Regions from separate parts of the Lysinibacillus sp. GW247-5R2A genome, predicted to be linked through region 3. Evidence: riboswitches for the same ligand, from Rfam matches in the RefSeq annotation. Region 3 holds a riboswitch; each other region holds the start of a gene.

Region 1 (4,472 bases), on a different contig from region 3:
GTATGGCATCATGAATTATTTATTGTTTCTCTCGGCATTACCTTACTCTTAGTCTTGTATTTATTTATGTTGTACAATACGTATCCACTTCATGACAAATCACTGTCGGGTCGTATTCCTTTCGCCATTTATTTTGCATGGATGACATTTATTTTCATCACAAATATTAGCTTTACGTTAACAGCTTATGGTTGGAACGGTTTTGGTCTAAGTACTCCTCTTTGGGCAGTTATTTTACTGACATTAGGTGGAGCCATTGCGCTACATATCCGCTTTCATCACTTTGATATCATGTATCCAAGTGTTTTTATATGGGCTTATATAGGAATCGCTTTACATAATGGTTTTGATGAGCTACTCGTAACAACAGCTGCGTTATTTTTATGTGGTGTACTCTTAGTTGGTATTTTATTCATTAAAAAAAATCCTGCCTACCAAAAATAATTTGGTGTGCAGGATTTTTTATGTGCTCCTATTCTTCGTCTAATGAAGTAAGGATAATTGGTTTATCTTTTGTAACAATAACTGAATGTTCAATTTGAGCAACAAGAGACTTATCAGGTGTAATGAATGTCCAACCATCACCAGCTTCTACAATATGCTCTGCTTTTGCTGAGATAAAGGGCTCAACTGCCAGAACCATGCCCTCTTTCATAATCGTAGAGTCCCATGCATCGTAATAATTTAAAATGTGATTGGGCTCATCATGTAAAGAGCGACCTAAACCATGGCCTGTTAAATTCATAATCACTGTTAAGCCATTAGCATTCGCTTCGCGCTCTACAGCTTTACCGATTTGATTTAATTTAGAGCCAGCCTTTACCTTTGTCATAGCACGATCAAAAGCATCTTTGGCAACACGACATAGTTTTTCTTTGTCTTCATAGCCATCACCAACTACAAATGAAATACCCGTGTCGGCAAAGTAGCCATCTAAAGAGCCTGAAACATCGATATTGACGATATCTCCCTCTTGAATAACACGTTTACCTGGGATACCATGTGCTACTTCCTCGTTGACACTAATACAAGTATATCCCGGGAAGTCATATTCTCCTTTTGGTCCTGAAATGGCACCTGCCTCAGCAAACATTCGACCAGCAATTTCATCTAGTTCAAGTGTTGTGACACCTGGTTTTGTAGCAGCCTTCATCGCTTCACGAATCTCTGCACAAATGCGTCCAATTTTTTTAAAAGCTTCAATTTCTTCTTGCGTTTTTACAATCATGTATAACGTCCCTTTCATCTAATATCTACTCTTTAATATAACATAACTTCTTACGCGTATAACGCTAAACGCTTTAAATATTGTATGCCTGCCTTCTTGGCAAAGTGCTACAAGTGCTATTCTCTTACGACTACATAAAAAACCCCCTTCACCAATATGAAGGGGTTGGCATTATGCTTTACGTTGCATTAGCTGTGGAGCCGCTGTGAATAATAACGCTCCCACAATGGCTGTTAATACTGTTGCAGGCAGCATATAGGTACCATTATAAATAATCGAGTAGATCCACGCATTTTGATCGCCGGCATACTCTGCAAAAAATACCGCGCCAGCAGTAGTGTGTGCTGCATATCGCAAGAAGCCTGCGAATACCGTACCTACAATAATATAAAGTGCCATTTTTGTTTTGTTTAGTTGACTTGCTGCTTCCAGTAAAGGTCTGCGTACAATGGCTGCTAACCCTACAACTGTGAAAGCAACACCGTAATCTAATAAACCTTGAAGCCAGTGTACAATATAAGCTCCAAACATGGTTTGCATCACACCTACAAGCAAGCCTGTTGTTAGGCCAGCTACTAGACCCCAGCGAAATGCAATTAGCATAATTGGTACCATCACAAGACTAACAGAGCCACCTTGTGCCCATACTTTAAAAGAGACCTGATCAAGCACAAGGCCAATCGCTGCAAATATTGCAATCTCCACTAGCATTAATAGTCTTTTTTTGTCCATACATATTCTCTCCTTTGTTCCGATGTAGGATACAAGAGCAGGAATAGAAATGCGCTGATTTGATTCTCTCTGACACCTTTTTATTCTTAAGAATGAAAAAACGATGTCAGGACAGAGCCTCACATCGTAAAAGTGTCGGTTTCTATCCACATCCCTACGCAAGTGTTAGCTTACAGGTTCAAAGAGTCAAGGCATTACGTGCCCAGTCTCAGCTGACATCATCAGCTCCCCTTGTGGTCGTTACATCTGAATTTAATTTGAACACTTTCATTGTACGCAAAGCACGGAATGATTACAACCTCTTCCATACTTAATTTTTGAAACTTTACTGTTTTCCATGCGTAAATATTAAAAAAGGAGGTACAACTATGGAGAACCAAAAAATTTTATCTGCCTTTAGTTATCTCAGTATTTTCTTTGCTCCTTTCATCGTACCATTAATTGTTTACTTCGTTACGAAAGATGCTGACATCAAAAGACATTCTATTCGCGCATTAGTGTCCCATCTAATTCCTTTTGTATTTGGGATCTTATTTTTCATTGTCTTTGTCTTTTCTACATTTAGTTTAGACCCCACGTCAAGTAATAGTACAGTCATGATCATTTGGTTCATTTCGTTCGCCATTTACGGGATTGTCTCGCTCGGCATTGTTATATGGAATATTATTCAAGCCGTTCGAGTTATCCGCTAATGTTTCATTTTTAAAATAAACAGGTAGAAGTATTTAAAAAGGAGCTGTGTTTTTGATGAAAGTATCAAAAGTAGTGAAAACCGCTGTTAAATTAGCGCCTATTGTTATACCAATCGTAAAAAAAGTGATGGCAGCAAAAAAAGGGACAACTTCTACAGTCAGTTCTCGAAAAAAATAAAAGGAGGGCGTATTTCCTTAAACCGGAAATACACCTTCCTTTATTTTATTTCAAAATGTGTTTGACTATGTCCATTCAATGTTTTTTCGACATGTAAAACGGCTGGCATCGCTGATTTTAATTCAGGCACATGAGAGATGACACCAATCATTCGTCCAGAATCTTGTAAATCGATTAATGTGTCTATTGCTTTATTTAATGATTCTTCATCGAGCGAGCCAAAGCCCTCATCAATAAACATCGTTTCAATATGAATATTGCCTTGGAAGCTTTGAATAACATCTGCCATTCCTAGAGCAAGGCTTAATGATGCATTGAACTTTTCACCACCGGATAGCGTTTTAACATCTCGTAATTGATCTGTGTAAGCATCATATACATCAAGCCCAAGTCCACTTTGCTTGGCATGCTTTTCAAGCCTGTCTGAACGTCTAAGCTCAAATTGACCATTAGATAAATGATAAAGACGAATATTGGCTGCCTCTGTAATTTGATCTAAATAATTAATTTGAATATATCGTTCAAAGGACAGTTTTTTCGAATTTTGCCCATTTAATAAGCCATACAGCTCCTTCACTCGACCTGCCTCACTCTCAAGTAAACGAAGCTCTCTCTCTATTTCTTCTACTTTGGTGATGAAGCTTTGACATGATTTCGCGAATCCATCTATTTGTTGAAGTTGTTTAAAGGCATCCTCATAGGCGATTCGAAGATTTTCCACAGTTGCCTCCATCAGGGCTAAATCTTGCTTCTCTTTCCCTTGAAGATGTTTTTCTCCTTCTGAAATTTGAATTTGTAACGTATGAACATGTAACGTGTAGTCATTGCATGCCTTCCGAAGTTCCTCTAATTGAGTGGTACTTCTTTTCGCAGTGGCATAGTCTTCATAGTTCACAAAGCCTGCTTCCTGCATGCTTATTGAAAACTGCTCACGCTTGTCATTCATTTTGAGCTTTAATTCTTCAAAATTCTGTTTGGCGATTTCCACAGCTAGTTTAGCATTACTGGCAGCTTCCTTCGCGGCATGTAAATCATGCTGGCTTTCCTGCCATAATTTTTGTAAATCCATTTTTTGCTTACTAACATCGGTAAGTGTTTGTTTTAATTGCTGTAAAGTTGGAATAGTTGTTGGCATTTGCTTATGCTGTTCTTCTACAATTGCTTGCAGTCTTGTCCAACCCTTCATCTGCTCAGTTAAATATTCCTCAAGTTTGACTTGTTTATGTTGCAAATGCTCTATTGCTAAACGCTGTTTCTTCTGGTTAATCCTTGTTTGAGCTAACTGTTGATTGATCATCTTTAAGCTAGTAATCTCTTGTTCCATTTTTTCTAAGGAAGCTATAATTTGTGCTTGATCCTGTTGCTTCATTGCGTATGCTTCTAATTGTGTCAGTGCCTCTTGCTGAAGCTGTTGTGCGGATGTTAAAAATGCCTCTTTTTCCAAATACAAACGCTCGTCTGAAGAGGCTTTTCTCCTTAACGTTTCCACCTGAGCAAGCTCAACAATTTCCAATTGCTCACTATGTGTTTGTTGATGAGTCGTACTCCCACAAACCGGACAAGGTTGCCCTTCTTTAAGCTGCTGAGCTAAAATGCTTGCTTGGCTTGTCAGCCAGCGTTGCTCTAATTGTTGAAGCTCCTG
Region 2 (4,472 bases), on a different contig from region 3:
CCCCACCAATTAATTGAAAAAGGGTACTTTTACCACTGCCGGATGGACCTACAATGGCTACAAACTCACCATCCTTGACATCAAAGGAAATAGTATCAAGAACATGTAGACTATTAAAGGACTTAGCGATGTTTTGAATGCTGAGCATGATAACCTCTCCCCTTTACCATTAATTTTTCAAGCAAACGAATACTACTAAATAACAATAAGCTTAACAAGACAATCGCAAAAATTGCGACAAACACTCGATCTGTACGGAAGGAGGATTGTGCTAAGGTCATGTATACACCAATTCCCTTTTTTGCACCAAGCCACTCTGCAATGACTGCCCCCATTACGCTATAAGTTGCAGCAATTTTTACACCTGAGAAAACAGCTGGGTAGGCATGTGGCCATTCTAGCTTCCAAAACGTTTGGGCCTTCGTTGCACCAATCATTTCAAAGTAATGCTTTAACTCGGGTGCTGTTTGACGAAAACCGTCCATTGCCGCTATGACAATAGGGAAAAAGCACACTAGACAAATAATGATGAGCTTTGGTAATAAGCCAAAGCCAAACCAAATAATAAGCAGCGGTGCTAATACAAGAATAGGTATGTTTTGCGACATAATGAGAATTGGATAAAATAACGACCGAATGAACGTATAACGATGCAAAACAATTGCCACTGTTAGACCACAGCCAACTCCAATAGCAAGTCCTAGTAAAGCTAATTGCACAGTAGCCAGAGCATGTGGCAGGAACGTCTGATACGATTGAATGCCTTCTACTACAATTATGCTCGGTGCTGGAAGGAGCCAAGGAGGAACATCAGCGATATGCACAACAAGCTCCCATATGAATAAGAGGAAGGCGATAAAAATTATCGTCCTTCCCTTTTGTAATGCCCGTTTCATGACTGATATTTCTCCGTTAATGTAGCCATTGTAATTCCATTTGGTTGATATAAAATTTTCACTTGTGTAATGACATTAATGGCTCCTAGCTCGACCATCTTACTATTCATTTTTTCAATGATTTGAAGAAGCGTTGTAAGCTCACCCTCCATCGTTGTTTCAAGTGGATGAACCTCATATTTCACACCAGATGCATCAATAACTGCAATGGCCGCATCTACATAAGGAATGACATCCTCATACTTTTCTGTTTTCGGAATGATTTGGACACTGATTAATGAATTTGCCATGTTAATTGGCCTCCTTTTTCGGTAAGAACTCATTCGTAAACGCTTGTTTAGCATCAAATTCGCCCTCTAATACTTTGTTGCTCGACATCCATTTAGCATAGTTTTCCCATACAGAAAGCTTTTGCTCACCCCATTGTTTAGCGTCATCCTGATACTTATCAGCCAACCACTCCTGGCTTTTATGCACCAATTCCTTATCTAAGTCTGGGGCTGCTTCTAGTAAAATATCAGCAGCTTCATTCGGATGCTCTATGGCATATTCATAGCCCTTCGATGCAGCCGCAACAAAAGCTTTGACGATGTCTGGATTGTTTTGAAGCATTGTTTCATTAGTTGCTAAAACAGGTGTATAGTAATCTAACTGATCACTGTAGTCTGTTAAATACAGCATATTAATCTTTTCCCCACGAAGCTCTGCCTCAATTCCTGTCCAAGCATAATAAATCCAAGCAAAGTCGATATCTTTTTTCATCATTGTGAAGAAATCTAAATCTCCTGCATTGACAATATCTAATTGATTAATATCAGCATTTTCTTTTTGCATTAATGATTGTAATACTGCTTGCTCGAGTGGCGCTCCCCAGCCACCATACGTTTTTCCTTCAAAGTCCTTTGGAGATGTAATACCCTTTGATGCTATAGAAGCAAATCCAGATGTATTATGCTGGATGATGGCCGCTATTGAGACAAGTGGCACATCCTGAACACGAGCCTGTGTAATGCCCTCCTGATAGCTCACGCCAAATTCTGCCTTACCTGAAGCTACGAGCTGATCGGCTCCTGCCTCTCCTGGCATAATGATATCAACATCTAAGCCCTGTTCTTCAAAATATCCGAGCTTTTTCGCAGCATACAATCCTGTATGATTCGTATTTGGTGTCCAATCGAGAACCACTGACACCTTTTTCTTTGTATCAGCAGCCTGCTTGTCCTCCTTGTCGCTACAACCTACTAACGTCAATAGTACAGCTAATAGAATAAATAACCATTTTTTCATGCTAGGTCCTCCCAGTTTGTAATATGAAAGTGTTCATGAATGAATGTTGTCACCAGAAGAAAGCGTAATATACGGTTGGTGAGATATTGCTTGAAAAACAAAAAAACGCCTAGGATTCCTCCCAGACGTATTACAATCAATCTCCAAAACTTTTGCTTTTTTGAATAGATGTTCCCTACGCTGGTACGAGCCAAATCAGGTTCAAAGGGTCAGTGTCTATCGGACACAATCTCAGCTAGCCATAACTAGCCCCCCTACATTCTTTCGCTATGAACTTTTCGATGATTATTATACCCATAGTTGATCGTAAATGACAAGATGCTATTTTTGGATAGTTGTTCCACTCCAACAAATAGCCCAGCTCTACTATAGAGAGACTGGGCATGATTTTAGCTTGGTTTTTGTTCTTTTTTGGCCGTTAAGACATGGGAAATGGCTCCATCTGTGGCAATATCCACTTTAAATGAACCATTAGAATGGCGGTCAGCACGCGTCAATGCATGAACATCAATAAATTCTTGGACGCCTTTTTCAGTTTCAATCACAACCTGCTCATCGTCTGTCGCTTGAATCACAGCGACAATTCGGTGAGGATTTGCTTTTAATTCTGTTAGGACTTTAAGGCCACGTTTGGCACGACCTGCTACCTCTACCTCTGCGACATTCATTTTCTTGACAGCCCCTCGCTGTGTCACAATAACGACATATTGTGTTTCATCTGGCTGTAGAACATTGACCCCTACTAAAGCTTCTCCATCTTTTAACGTAATCCCTTTAACGCCGCCTGTTTTCACACCAGTAACTGGTAATTCCTCGATAGGGAATCGAATAGCATACGCCGTATCAGTTGTTAAAAGTAATTCCACATTATCCGTCATAAACGATGCATAAATCATTGCATCGCCCGCTTTAACATTCATGGTTTTAATCGGCTTCGAGTAACGCGTCACTGCATAATCTGCGAGCGGTGAACGTTTAATTTGTCCATCTTTCGTAGCAGTTAAAATATACGTATTTGGTTGTTCAAATGTTTCAAAGCCATAGACTGCAATAATTGATTCATCTTCACTTGTTGGCACAATACTAGAAATATGCTGACCAAGGTCCTTCCAACGAATATCAGGCAATTCGTGGACTGGTTGATAAATATAATTCCCTCTATTTGTAAATAACAATAGATGATGCTGCGTATTCAAGTTTGCTTCATACAATAAGTAATCGGAATCCTTCATCGCAAAATCCTGACCATTGGAAGCGGCATGGGATCGTGTAGATGTGCGTTTAATATAGCCATCTTTCGTAACAGTCACCACAACCTCTTCGCTTGGAACAAGGACATCTAATGTAATTTTAATTTCTTCTATTTCTTGTTCAATTCTCGAGCGACGTGGCTCTGTGAAGCGTTTTTTAATATCTAGTAATTCTTGTTTAATGACACGTATTAGCTTGGCCTCGCTTTGTAAAATTCCTTCTAGCTTGGCAATCAATTTATTTAAATCATCCTGTTCTTGGCGGAGCTCTGTAATATCGGTATTCGTTAAACGATATAATTGCAGGCTCACAATCGCCTCTGCTTGTACCTCAGTAAAATCGAACTTTGCTTGTAAATTGAGCTTGGCATCCTTCTTATCATTAGAAGAACGAATTGTCGCAATGACTTCATCTAAAATAGACAATGCTTTAATTAAGCCATCTACGATATGTGAACGATCCTTTGCCTTTTGTAAATCATATATAGAACGATTTGTCACCACTTCTTTTTGGTGAGTAATATACGCATCCAATAATAAGGGCAATGTCATCATCGTTGGTCGACGATTATGAATCGCAATCATATTAAAATTGTAAGCTACTTGTAAATCTGTTGTTTTAAATAAGTACTGTAAAATCCCTTGTCCAGGAACATCCTTTTTCAGCTCGATTACGACACGTAACCCTGTACGGTCAGATTCATCACGAATTTCTGCAATCCCTTCAAGGCGTTTATCTACACGCTGCTCATCAATTTTTTTTACAAGATTCGCTTTATTCACATCGTATGGTAATTCGGTAACAACGATTTGCTCTTTACCGCCCTTAATAGGTTCCACCACAGCCTGCGCACGGACAATAATTTTACCGCGCCCTGTTTCATATGCCTTTTTAATACCGTCCACACCTTGAATAATACCGCCCGTTGGGAAATCAGGACCTTTGAGTACTGTCATCAATTCATCCACTGTTGCAGTAGGCTTGTCTAAGCGCATCAATACAGCATCTAGCACTTCATCTAGTGCATGAGGTGGAATA
Region 3 (4,472 bases):
CATGAACATAATATAGAGACGAATGAGATGAACGGCCGTATTCAACAGCAAATGGAATCGCTAGCCTCTAATATTGCCAATATTAATCAAATTATTGCCTCCATTCAAAGTATTACGGAGCAAACTAATCTATTAGCTTTAAATGCAAGTATTGAGGCTGCACGAGCTGGTGAGCATGGAAAAGGTTTTGCTGTCGTGGCGGAAGAAGTAAGAAAATTGGCAGAGCAATCAAAAACTGAAACAGAAATTATTAAAAGCACGGTAGAAAGTATTTTAGAAAATTCTCAGCAAACAGTTGCAGTCATTGCATCTAATGCAGACTTAATGCAATCTCAAAATGAGTCCGTACAAAGCACGCAATTGGCCTTTAAAGATAATAGTGATTTGTCACGAGCAATTGCAATTTCTATTAGAGAACTAATGACACAATTGTCTACTATGTTAGAGCATAAAAATCAAGCGATTATGTCCATTCAAAGTATTTCGGCAATCTCAGAGGAAACAGCGGCCTCTGCTGAGCAAGTAAGTGCCTCTGCAATGGACCAACAAGCTGAATTGCAAAAAGTGGCAGAGTCTATGCAAAATATGAATGATATCTCTAATGAACTGCAAGAGGTTGTTAATCGATTTAAGCTTGCGTAACGAAAAAGGCTACCTAGAATCTAAAGGTAGCTCAGACTGTTGATAAAGGGAATCGAGAAGTTCATGCTCGATTCCCTTTTTATTTATACTTCATGAAAAATAGTTCTTTGCTGCCCAATTATATTTAGGTGATTCTTACATGGTGTACATTGTTGTCTCGTTCATTGATTTGATTTTTTGCATCTTTTAATTCATAGGAACAAGGCGTGTCCCATCCGTAGTGGAAGTCAACGGTTTTAATTATGAAAGTAAGTGGCATTGACCTAGTGCATGATCGACACTACTATTAAAAGGGAGGGGGGACATCAATATGGTGTATCTTGGAATGATTTTCTTTCAAATTGTCGCACCTATTTTAGTATTACTTGTACTAGGTGCTATTCTACAAAAGAAATTTCGCTTTAATTTAAAAGCATTATCACAGCTTATTACATATTGTTTTATGCCAGCCGCTGTATTTATTAATTTATATGAGACGAATATAAAGCTGTCTGTTCTAGGAGAAGTCGGATTGTTTGTTGTACTTTTTATCGGTAGTCAAATGCTGCTTAGTCACTTTTTAGCGAAAGGGCTTGGCCTCGCCAAAACTGAGGCGGCTGTTTTTAAAAATAGTGTAGTACTCATTAACTCTGGGAACTATGGGATTCCCGTAGCTCAAATGATTTTTGCCACTCAACCTATTGGTGTAGCCATCCAGGTTATACTCGTTATCTTTCAAAACATGACAACATATACGTATGGTTTATATAATTTAATTTCCTCTACTAAATCGGGCATGACGATTTTTAAGGACTTTATAAAAATGCCTATTATTCATGCTTTAATAATCGGAGTGGCCATGAATTATTTTGATATTGGCATTCCGCAGTTTATTAAAATACCAATAGATCATGTAGCAGATGGTTTTATTGCCGTTGCATTAATCACGCTAGGCGCCCAATTGTCTCAGCTGGAGATCAAAACGATGTTTAATAAAACAGTATTCGTCAGCTGCTTCACACGATTATTTATAGGACCAGCCGTGGCTTTAGTCATTATCTATGCGCTGGGTTTAGATGGGGTTGTGGCACAATCATTATTTATAGCGAGTGCTTTTCCCACATCCCGCAACAGTTCAAGTCTAGCATTAGAATATGATGTAGAGTCAGCAACAGCCGCTCAAACCGTTTTATTCTCAACCATTGTGAGCTGTATAACGGTCACGATTGTGATTTATATTGCGGATGTATTGTTTACCTAATAGAAAATATTTTTAATGATATCTTCCATCTCTTAGCAATATCTGCTACACTAGCATCAAACTGAATAGTATTAACTAGGGGAGTCTGATGAGTCAGGCTGAGAGGGAAACGCATAGAGGTTTCTTGACCCTTTGGACCTGATCTGGCTCATACCAGCGTGGGAAAGTTAAGAAGCTATTGCCTATTACGTGCAATCAATAGACCCTTTACATTCATGGCCGGATCCAATTATTAATTTTGGATTCGGCCTTTATTTATTGTATTTGATTGTTGGGTGAGCTAGATTCGGTCCTTGCTTAAAATACATTTAAGGGAGAGAAGTAGCTCATGTCAGCAATTAGTGAAAAGAACATTACGATTATGTCTAACTTTGAAGGAAGTAAAAAGGTTTATGTGGAAGGATCTCGTCCAGATATTTTAGTACCCATGCGTGAAATTGCATTAAGTCCGACAACTGGTAGCTTTGGAGATGAAGAAAATGCCCCAATTCGGGTGTATGATACGAGTGGGCCATATACAGATCCGGCCTTTCATGTGGATATTACAAAGGGCTTACCTGCTTTACGAAGTACTTGGATACAAGAGCGAGGGGATGTTGAGGAATACGGAGGGCGTACGATTAAACCGGAGGATAATGGTTTTCGTCGCGCTGATGATCCACGTATCCATGAAAATGTCTTTCCGGAACTGGTGAGAAAGCCTTTACGTGCAAAAAAGGGTGGAAATGTCACACAGCTTCATTATGCTCGAAAAGGAATTATTACACCTGAGATGGAATTTGTAGCGATACGCGAAAATATGGACCCAGATTTCGTACGTTCAGAGATTGCAGCAGGTCGAGCTATTATGCCTTCCAATATTAATCATCCAGAGGCAGAGCCAATGATTATCGGTCGTAACTTCCATGTGAAAATTAATGCGAACATTGGAAATTCAGCTGTATCATCCTCGATTGCAGAGGAGGTCGAGAAAATGACATGGGCTACACGCTGGGGTGCTGATAATATTATGGATTTATCAACTGGCAAGCATATTCATACAACGAGAGAATGGATTATTCGAAATGCTGCAGTACCCGTTGGGACAGTACCAATTTATCAGGCATTAGAAAAAGTGAATGGTGTGGCTGAGGATTTAACGTGGGAGGTGTACCGTGATACGCTTATTGAACAAGCGGAGCAAGGGGTAGATTATTTCACTATTCATGCAGGTGTCCTTTTACGTTATGTCCCTCTTACAGCAAACCGTGTAACGGGCATTGTGTCTCGAGGTGGATCCATTATGGCGCAGTGGTGCTTATACCATCATCAAGAGAACTTCCTCTATACTCATTTTGAGGAAATATGCGAAATTATGAAAGCTTATGATGTAGCCTTCTCATTAGGAGATGGCTTACGCCCAGGGTCAATCGCGGATGCTAACGATCAAGCACAATTCGCGGAGCTGGAAACATTAGGCGAATTAACGGAAATCGCATGGAAGCATGATGTTCAAGTAATGGTGGAGGGGCCAGGTCATGTTCCCATGCATTTGATTAAAGAAAATATGGACAAGCAATTAGAGGTTTGTAAGGAAGCTCCCTTCTATACATTAGGTCCATTGACAACAGATATTGCGCCAGGTTATGACCATATTACATCTGCTATTGGAGCAGCAATGATTGGTTGGTTTGGTACTGCTATGCTCTGCTACGTGACACCGAAGGAACATTTAGGTTTACCTAATCGGGAGGATGTGCGAGTAGGGGTTATTACTTATAAAATTGCTGCACATGCTGCAGATTTAGCAAAGGGTCACCCAGGTGCACAGCAACGGGATGATGCACTGTCCAAAGCGCGTTTTGAGTTCCGCTGGCGCGATCAATTTAACCTTTCTCTTGATCCAGAGCGTGCAGTAGAATATCATGATGAAACATTGCCAGCAGAAGGAGCCAAAACGGCTCATTTTTGTTCAATGTGCGGGCCTAAATTTTGTAGCATGAGAATTTCCCAGGATATTCGTAATTATGCTAAGGAAAAGGACTTAAATACAACAGAAGCCATCCATGAAGGTATGAGGGAAAAGTCAGCGGAGTTTAAAAAGGCAGGTAGTCAAATCTACCAATAATAATAGTGCGAGGCTTGTGTTTATTTACTAGACACGAGCCTTTTTTATGTTGGCTTTACGACTTAATAGGGGAGATGAAAAAAAGGAATATATGCCTTTGCAATTAGAAGGGAACGCTTGAGCCTAGACGAATACAAAAAAGCTCCATGTGAATTATACATTCACATGGAGTAAAAGTTGGATTTGGATATCAATAATAAGTGGAATATTAAACGTTTGTTGGTTGTTTTACGTATGGATTTGTAAGATCCATACCTTCTAATGAAAGACCCATTGCTTTTGCGACACCTTCACCATATGCTGGATCAGCTAAATAGCAGTGAAGAATGTGACGGCGTTTGATGAATTCCTCAACAGAAGCCATATCATTAGCCGTATTTTCAAATAGACGTTGTTGTTCTTCCGCAGTCATTAGGCGGAAAAGTTTACCTGGTTGCTCGAAGTAATTACTATCGTCTTCACGGAAATCATGAATTCCTGCAT
Region 4 (4,472 bases), on a different contig from region 3:
AGGACTTGTCATTGTACTAGATCGCTCTGGTAGTATGTCGGGATCCAAGCTAGAGCTTGCAAAGGAAGCGGCAGCACGTTCAGTTGAGATGCTACGTGATGAAGATACATTAGGATTTATAGCATTTGATGATCGACCTTGGGAAATTATAGAGACTGGTCCTCTGAACGATAAAGAAGAGGCAGTGGATACCATTTTATCTGTTACACCAGGAGGCGGGACAGAAATCTATGGTTCACTTGCAAAAGCATATGAAAACCTAGCAGATATAAAACTGCAACGTAAGCATATTATTCTTTTAACGGATGGACAATCACAGCCAGGAAATTATGAAGATTTAATTGAACAAGGAAAAGATAGTGGAATAACTTTATCGACAGTGGCTATTGGTCAAGATGCGGATGCTAATTTATTGGAAGCTCTGAGTGAGATGGGAAGCGGACGTTTCTACAATGTTATCGATGAGCAAACTATCCCTTCCATTTTATCTCGTGAAACAGCAATGATTTCCCGTACGTACATTGAGGATAACCCTTTCTATCCAATACTTTATAATGCAGGGGGATGGAATACGCTATTTGCCAATGGTGTTCCACAAATGAATGCTTATATCGGAACAACCGCAAAGCAGGGTGCTACCGTCGTGGCTGAAAGCGAAAAAGAAGATCCGGTGTTAGCACAATGGCAATATGGTCTTGGCAAAACATTCGCATTCACTTCTGATTCAACAGGAAAGTGGGCAGGCGACTGGGCAAGATGGCAAAACTGGGGCCCATTTTGGCAAACGCTTATTTCACAAATGCTTCCAAGTTATAATGATGTTGCCTATGATGTAAGAATAGAATCAGATGGGTCCTTTATGATTACAGATCCTACAAATGAAGCAGCCTTTTTAGATATTGTTGCGGTTAATGAAGCTGGTGAAGAGTTAGACACACAGCTTGAAACTATATCAGCCTCTCAGGTTCGTGCTGTAGTACAAGCTGACCCGGGGTTAATCTTCTTCCGTATCGCTGATGAAAAGGAAACGATTTATCAGGCTGGATTAAGTGTTCCCTATAGTGCTGAGTATGAACTTCTTCCTGCTAATGATAAATTAATAGAAGAATTAACCGAACAAACTGGAGGTGCTGTTTTAAAAGAACCACAAGAAGTGTTCCGTGACTTTACAAAGCAAGGGGCGGATCGTCAAAACATTGCGACATGGCTTCTCCTTGCAGGTATGCTCTTGTTCTTTATTGATATTACAATAAGACGCTTTGGCTGGAATTTCCTAACGAAGCCGAAGAAAAAGGAGCAACTTGTAGAGAACCACCCCGTACAGGCAGAAGACACGAATGTGGCACAATTATTAAAGGGTATGAAAAAGCGCCAATAATTTAGTTTAGATGAAAGCAGTGCGAATGATTTCGTACTGCTTTTTGTATATACATGGAGAGAGAAATCCTCTAAGTAATATCAACGACATTATTTAATAAAGAGAGTGGGATTAAAATATTTTACTAGCACGGTTTTACGCAAGCTGCTAGCTACTACAACCCCTAAAATTGCTCCGATTGTACTTGATATTAAAAAGGCAGGCATGAAAAATAAGGCCGCTACGGATGTGCCCATAAGTAACTTTGCATAGGGCACTGCTACAAGCGATGCGAGAAGACCAGTGCCGATCGCTTCACCCATACCTGCTAACCACATTTTACTACTATATTTATAGGCAAGCCCTGCACATAATGCACCAATAATACTACCAGGAATGGCTAACAGTGAGCCTGTTCCTGTAAGGATACGAATGATAGCCGTAACAAAGGCAACTACAACAGTAGGTACGGGTCCAAGTATAACGGCCCCTATTACGTTAATAGCGTGCTGCACAGGGTAGGCACGTGCAATCCCAGTTGGAATGGAGATGAATGTAGAGCCTGCAACGGCAATCGCTACGAATAAAGCCATAATTGTTAATTTTCGAATAGACATGATAGGTGCGCTCCTTTTCGTTTTAGCCACTAGGAAAACGAAAAAGGCCGCTTCCTTCAAACGACAGGAAGCGGCCTTGCTTATACACTGAAAATAGCAAGAAGCGCCACTTCCCTCCGCTAGCATGAACTAGATCAGGTTCGAAGGGTCCGTATATAACCATATACGTCTCAGCCTTTAAAAGACTCCCCTAGTGGTAAGTATTTTTCTATTTTTAGAAGTGTAACATACTTCAATTAATAGTTAATAAGCTTTAATGATTAGTGTGAATCTGGCTGCATAAGCTGTGGTGCCTTTTTCAATGTCCAAATTAGGGCAAGGAAGAAACAAGCTAATAAGATAATGGCACCAAAAATATAAGGACTATTCATGTTCCAGTCAAATAAGAAACCAGCTAAAGCGGGTCCAATCATATTTCCAAGACTCATATAGGCATTATTCAAGCCGGCTGCAAATCCTTGCTCTGTTTCAGCAAGTTTAGAGATGAGTGTATTGACTGCTGGACGAATTAACGTTGTAGCCGTAGAGAAGATGGTTGCTACAACTAATATTAGTGCAAAACCTGAAACAAATAATATTAAGAAAATAGCAATGGAGGCAATAAATAAATTGACCAAAACTACTTTCATTTCACCAAAACGTTTAAAGAGTGGCGTTATGATAAACATCTGTACAATTACCCCAAATGCTCCACCAACTACTAGAATGGTAGCAATATCGCCAGGTGAGTAATTAAATTTTTCTGTCACAAATAGTGATAAGGTTGTTTGGAAGTTAGCAATTCCAAATGAGAATACCATCATAATAATTAACATAACAAAATAAGGCATATGTACAGAGCGAGCCATCTGTTTCACCAGATTATCTTGCTTTTGTCTATTTTGCGCAGTATTTGGCTTTGTAGATGGTAATAAAAAGTACGATAAAATAGACGCTAAAATGGCGGCAGCTCCCGCCATGAAAAATGGAAAATGTAAGCTAACCTTTGCGAGGAAACCACCAATCCCAGGGCCAATCATAAAACCGAAAGACATCGCAGCCCCTAACATACTCATTCCTTTTCCGCGTTCTTCATAAGTTGTCACGTCTGCTACAAAAGCCATAATAGGAGGTGCAACAAATGCAGAGCCAAGGCCACCTAAAAAGCGTGCCAAAAAGAGCATCCAAACATCTGTAGAAAGGCCAAAACCGATTTGTGCAAGTCCTGTTAGTATAAGACCGAAAATAATTAAATTTTTCCGCCCATACAGGTCAGAAAGATTCCCAGCAATTGGAGAAAATACGAATTGTGCCAAGGCGAACGTTGCAATAAGCATACCTAGAACTTGTCCTGCTGCTCCAAATATTCTTAAGTATTCCGGCATTACAGGAATAATAATTCCAATACTCCCCATTGCGATAAACATATTAAACATTAATATATACAAAGCCGCCTTATTGGACTTCTGCTGGGTCATCGAAAAACCCCCTTTATGTAATCAAATATAGTACAGTCTATCATAAAGAATTAGGGCTGGCTAATAGTTGAGATTGCTGTAGCTGATCCGATCATTAGAATGGTTTTCCAGAAAAGTTTTTTTCTCAGAAAACCTCACAATGGAATAGTATCTAATTGATTACTAAACATGAATAGTTTGGAGAGCGTATGAACTTTTGACTAGAAGATATTTTGTTGAAATGAAATAGCGTGATAAAAGTGAATACTATTGTTTAAGATGAAGCTATGATGGGCATATGTATTGGCACGTAGTATCTATGGTTTTTTCTTTGATATAGAAGTGAAAATAATGGATAGCTTAAACATAGACAAAGGGATTATAGAAGACGGGGCTGTGAAGATGATCTACTACAGGCTACTAGTAGAATTGCTTTCTAAATATAGTAATGCAACTGAATGCTTACATAAAAAGGGCGAATTGGTTTCTAGACCAATTCGCTCTTATAAATTATCGAATACTCATTTTAAATTCTAAAAACAGCTCATTATATTTACCTAAGTAATCTGGACCTAAGTTTTTGTAGACCTCTAATGTATCACGTTGCTCTTCAGAAGGGTAATAGCGTTCATCAGCAACTACTTCCGGGTCCATTAAGTCCATCGCAGCGATATTAGGCGTCGAATAGCCAACATAATCGGCATTTTGAGCACCAGATTCAGCACTTAGCATAAAATTGATAAAGGCATGTGCACCATCAATATTTTTTGAGGTCTTTGGAATAACCATATTATCGAACCATAAATTGGAGCCCTCTTCAGGAACAGCAAAGTCCAACTCTTCATTTTCAGACATCATGTCCGCTGCCTGACCAGACCAAGTGAGAGCCACTGTTGCTTCATTATTGATCATTAAAGGCGTAATTTCATCCCCAATGATCGCTTTTACGTTTGGCGCAAGTGTAATCAGCTTGTCAGTTGCTTCACGCAGTTCAGCGTTATCCAATGAATTCAACGAGTGTCCAAGACTATTTAAACCCATCCCAATCACTTCGCGGGCACC

What was found. A riboswitch is a leader RNA that binds a small molecule or an ion and turns the genes downstream of it on or off. The one in region 3 is predicted to bind thiamine pyrophosphate.
Region 1: it holds a riboswitch for thiamine pyrophosphate, as region 3 does, so the genes downstream of both, thiT (energy-coupled thiamine transporter ThiT) here and thiC (phosphomethylpyrimidine synthase ThiC) in region 3, are expected to answer to the same signal.
Region 2: it holds a riboswitch for thiamine pyrophosphate, as region 3 does, so the genes downstream of both, AC07YC_RS04675 (ABC transporter substrate-binding protein) here and thiC (phosphomethylpyrimidine synthase ThiC) in region 3, are expected to answer to the same signal.
Region 4: it holds a riboswitch for thiamine pyrophosphate, as region 3 does, so the genes downstream of both, thiW (energy coupling factor transporter S component ThiW) here and thiC (phosphomethylpyrimidine synthase ThiC) in region 3, are expected to answer to the same signal.

Annotation. Positions count from the first base shown of each region.
Region 1 is NZ_JBWKZL010000017.1:48,056-52,527, forward strand. Features, by position in the region: gene AC07YC_RS21015 (TspO-related membrane protein) at 1-444, shown strand, start outside; gene map (type I methionyl aminopeptidase) at 473-1,228, opposite strand; gene thiT (energy-coupled thiamine transporter ThiT) at 1,400-1,960, opposite strand; TPP riboswitch at 2,095-2,202, opposite strand; gene AC07YC_RS21030 (magnetosome magnetite crystal formation protein family) at 2,329-2,652, shown strand; gene yxzF (small protein YxzF) at 2,708-2,830, shown strand; gene AC07YC_RS21040 (AAA family ATPase) at 2,871-4,472, opposite strand, start outside.
Region 2 is NZ_JBWKZL010000002.1:210,607-215,078, forward strand. Features, by position in the region: gene AC07YC_RS04660 (ABC transporter ATP-binding protein) at 1-148, opposite strand, end outside; gene AC07YC_RS04665 (ABC transporter permease) at 123-896, opposite strand; gene AC07YC_RS04670 (thiamine-binding protein) at 893-1,186, opposite strand; gene AC07YC_RS04675 (ABC transporter substrate-binding protein) at 1,188-2,183, opposite strand; TPP riboswitch at 2,339-2,449, opposite strand; gene parC (DNA topoisomerase IV subunit A) at 2,573-4,472, opposite strand, start outside.
Region 3 is NZ_JBWKZL010000014.1:14,224-18,695, reverse strand. Features, by position in the region: gene AC07YC_RS19415 (methyl-accepting chemotaxis protein) at 1-642, shown strand, start outside; gene AC07YC_RS19410 (AEC family transporter) at 953-1,882, shown strand; TPP riboswitch at 1,950-2,064, shown strand; gene thiC (phosphomethylpyrimidine synthase ThiC) at 2,211-3,989, shown strand; gene AC07YC_RS19400 (catalase) at 4,198-4,472, opposite strand, start outside.
Region 4 is NZ_JBWKZL010000007.1:29,269-33,740, reverse strand. Features, by position in the region: gene AC07YC_RS11955 (VWA domain-containing protein) at 1-1,378, shown strand, start outside; gene thiW (energy coupling factor transporter S component ThiW) at 1,468-1,974, opposite strand; TPP riboswitch at 2,069-2,176, opposite strand; gene AC07YC_RS11945 (MFS transporter) at 2,235-3,431, opposite strand; gene AC07YC_RS11940 (ABC transporter substrate-binding protein) at 3,921-4,472, opposite strand, start outside.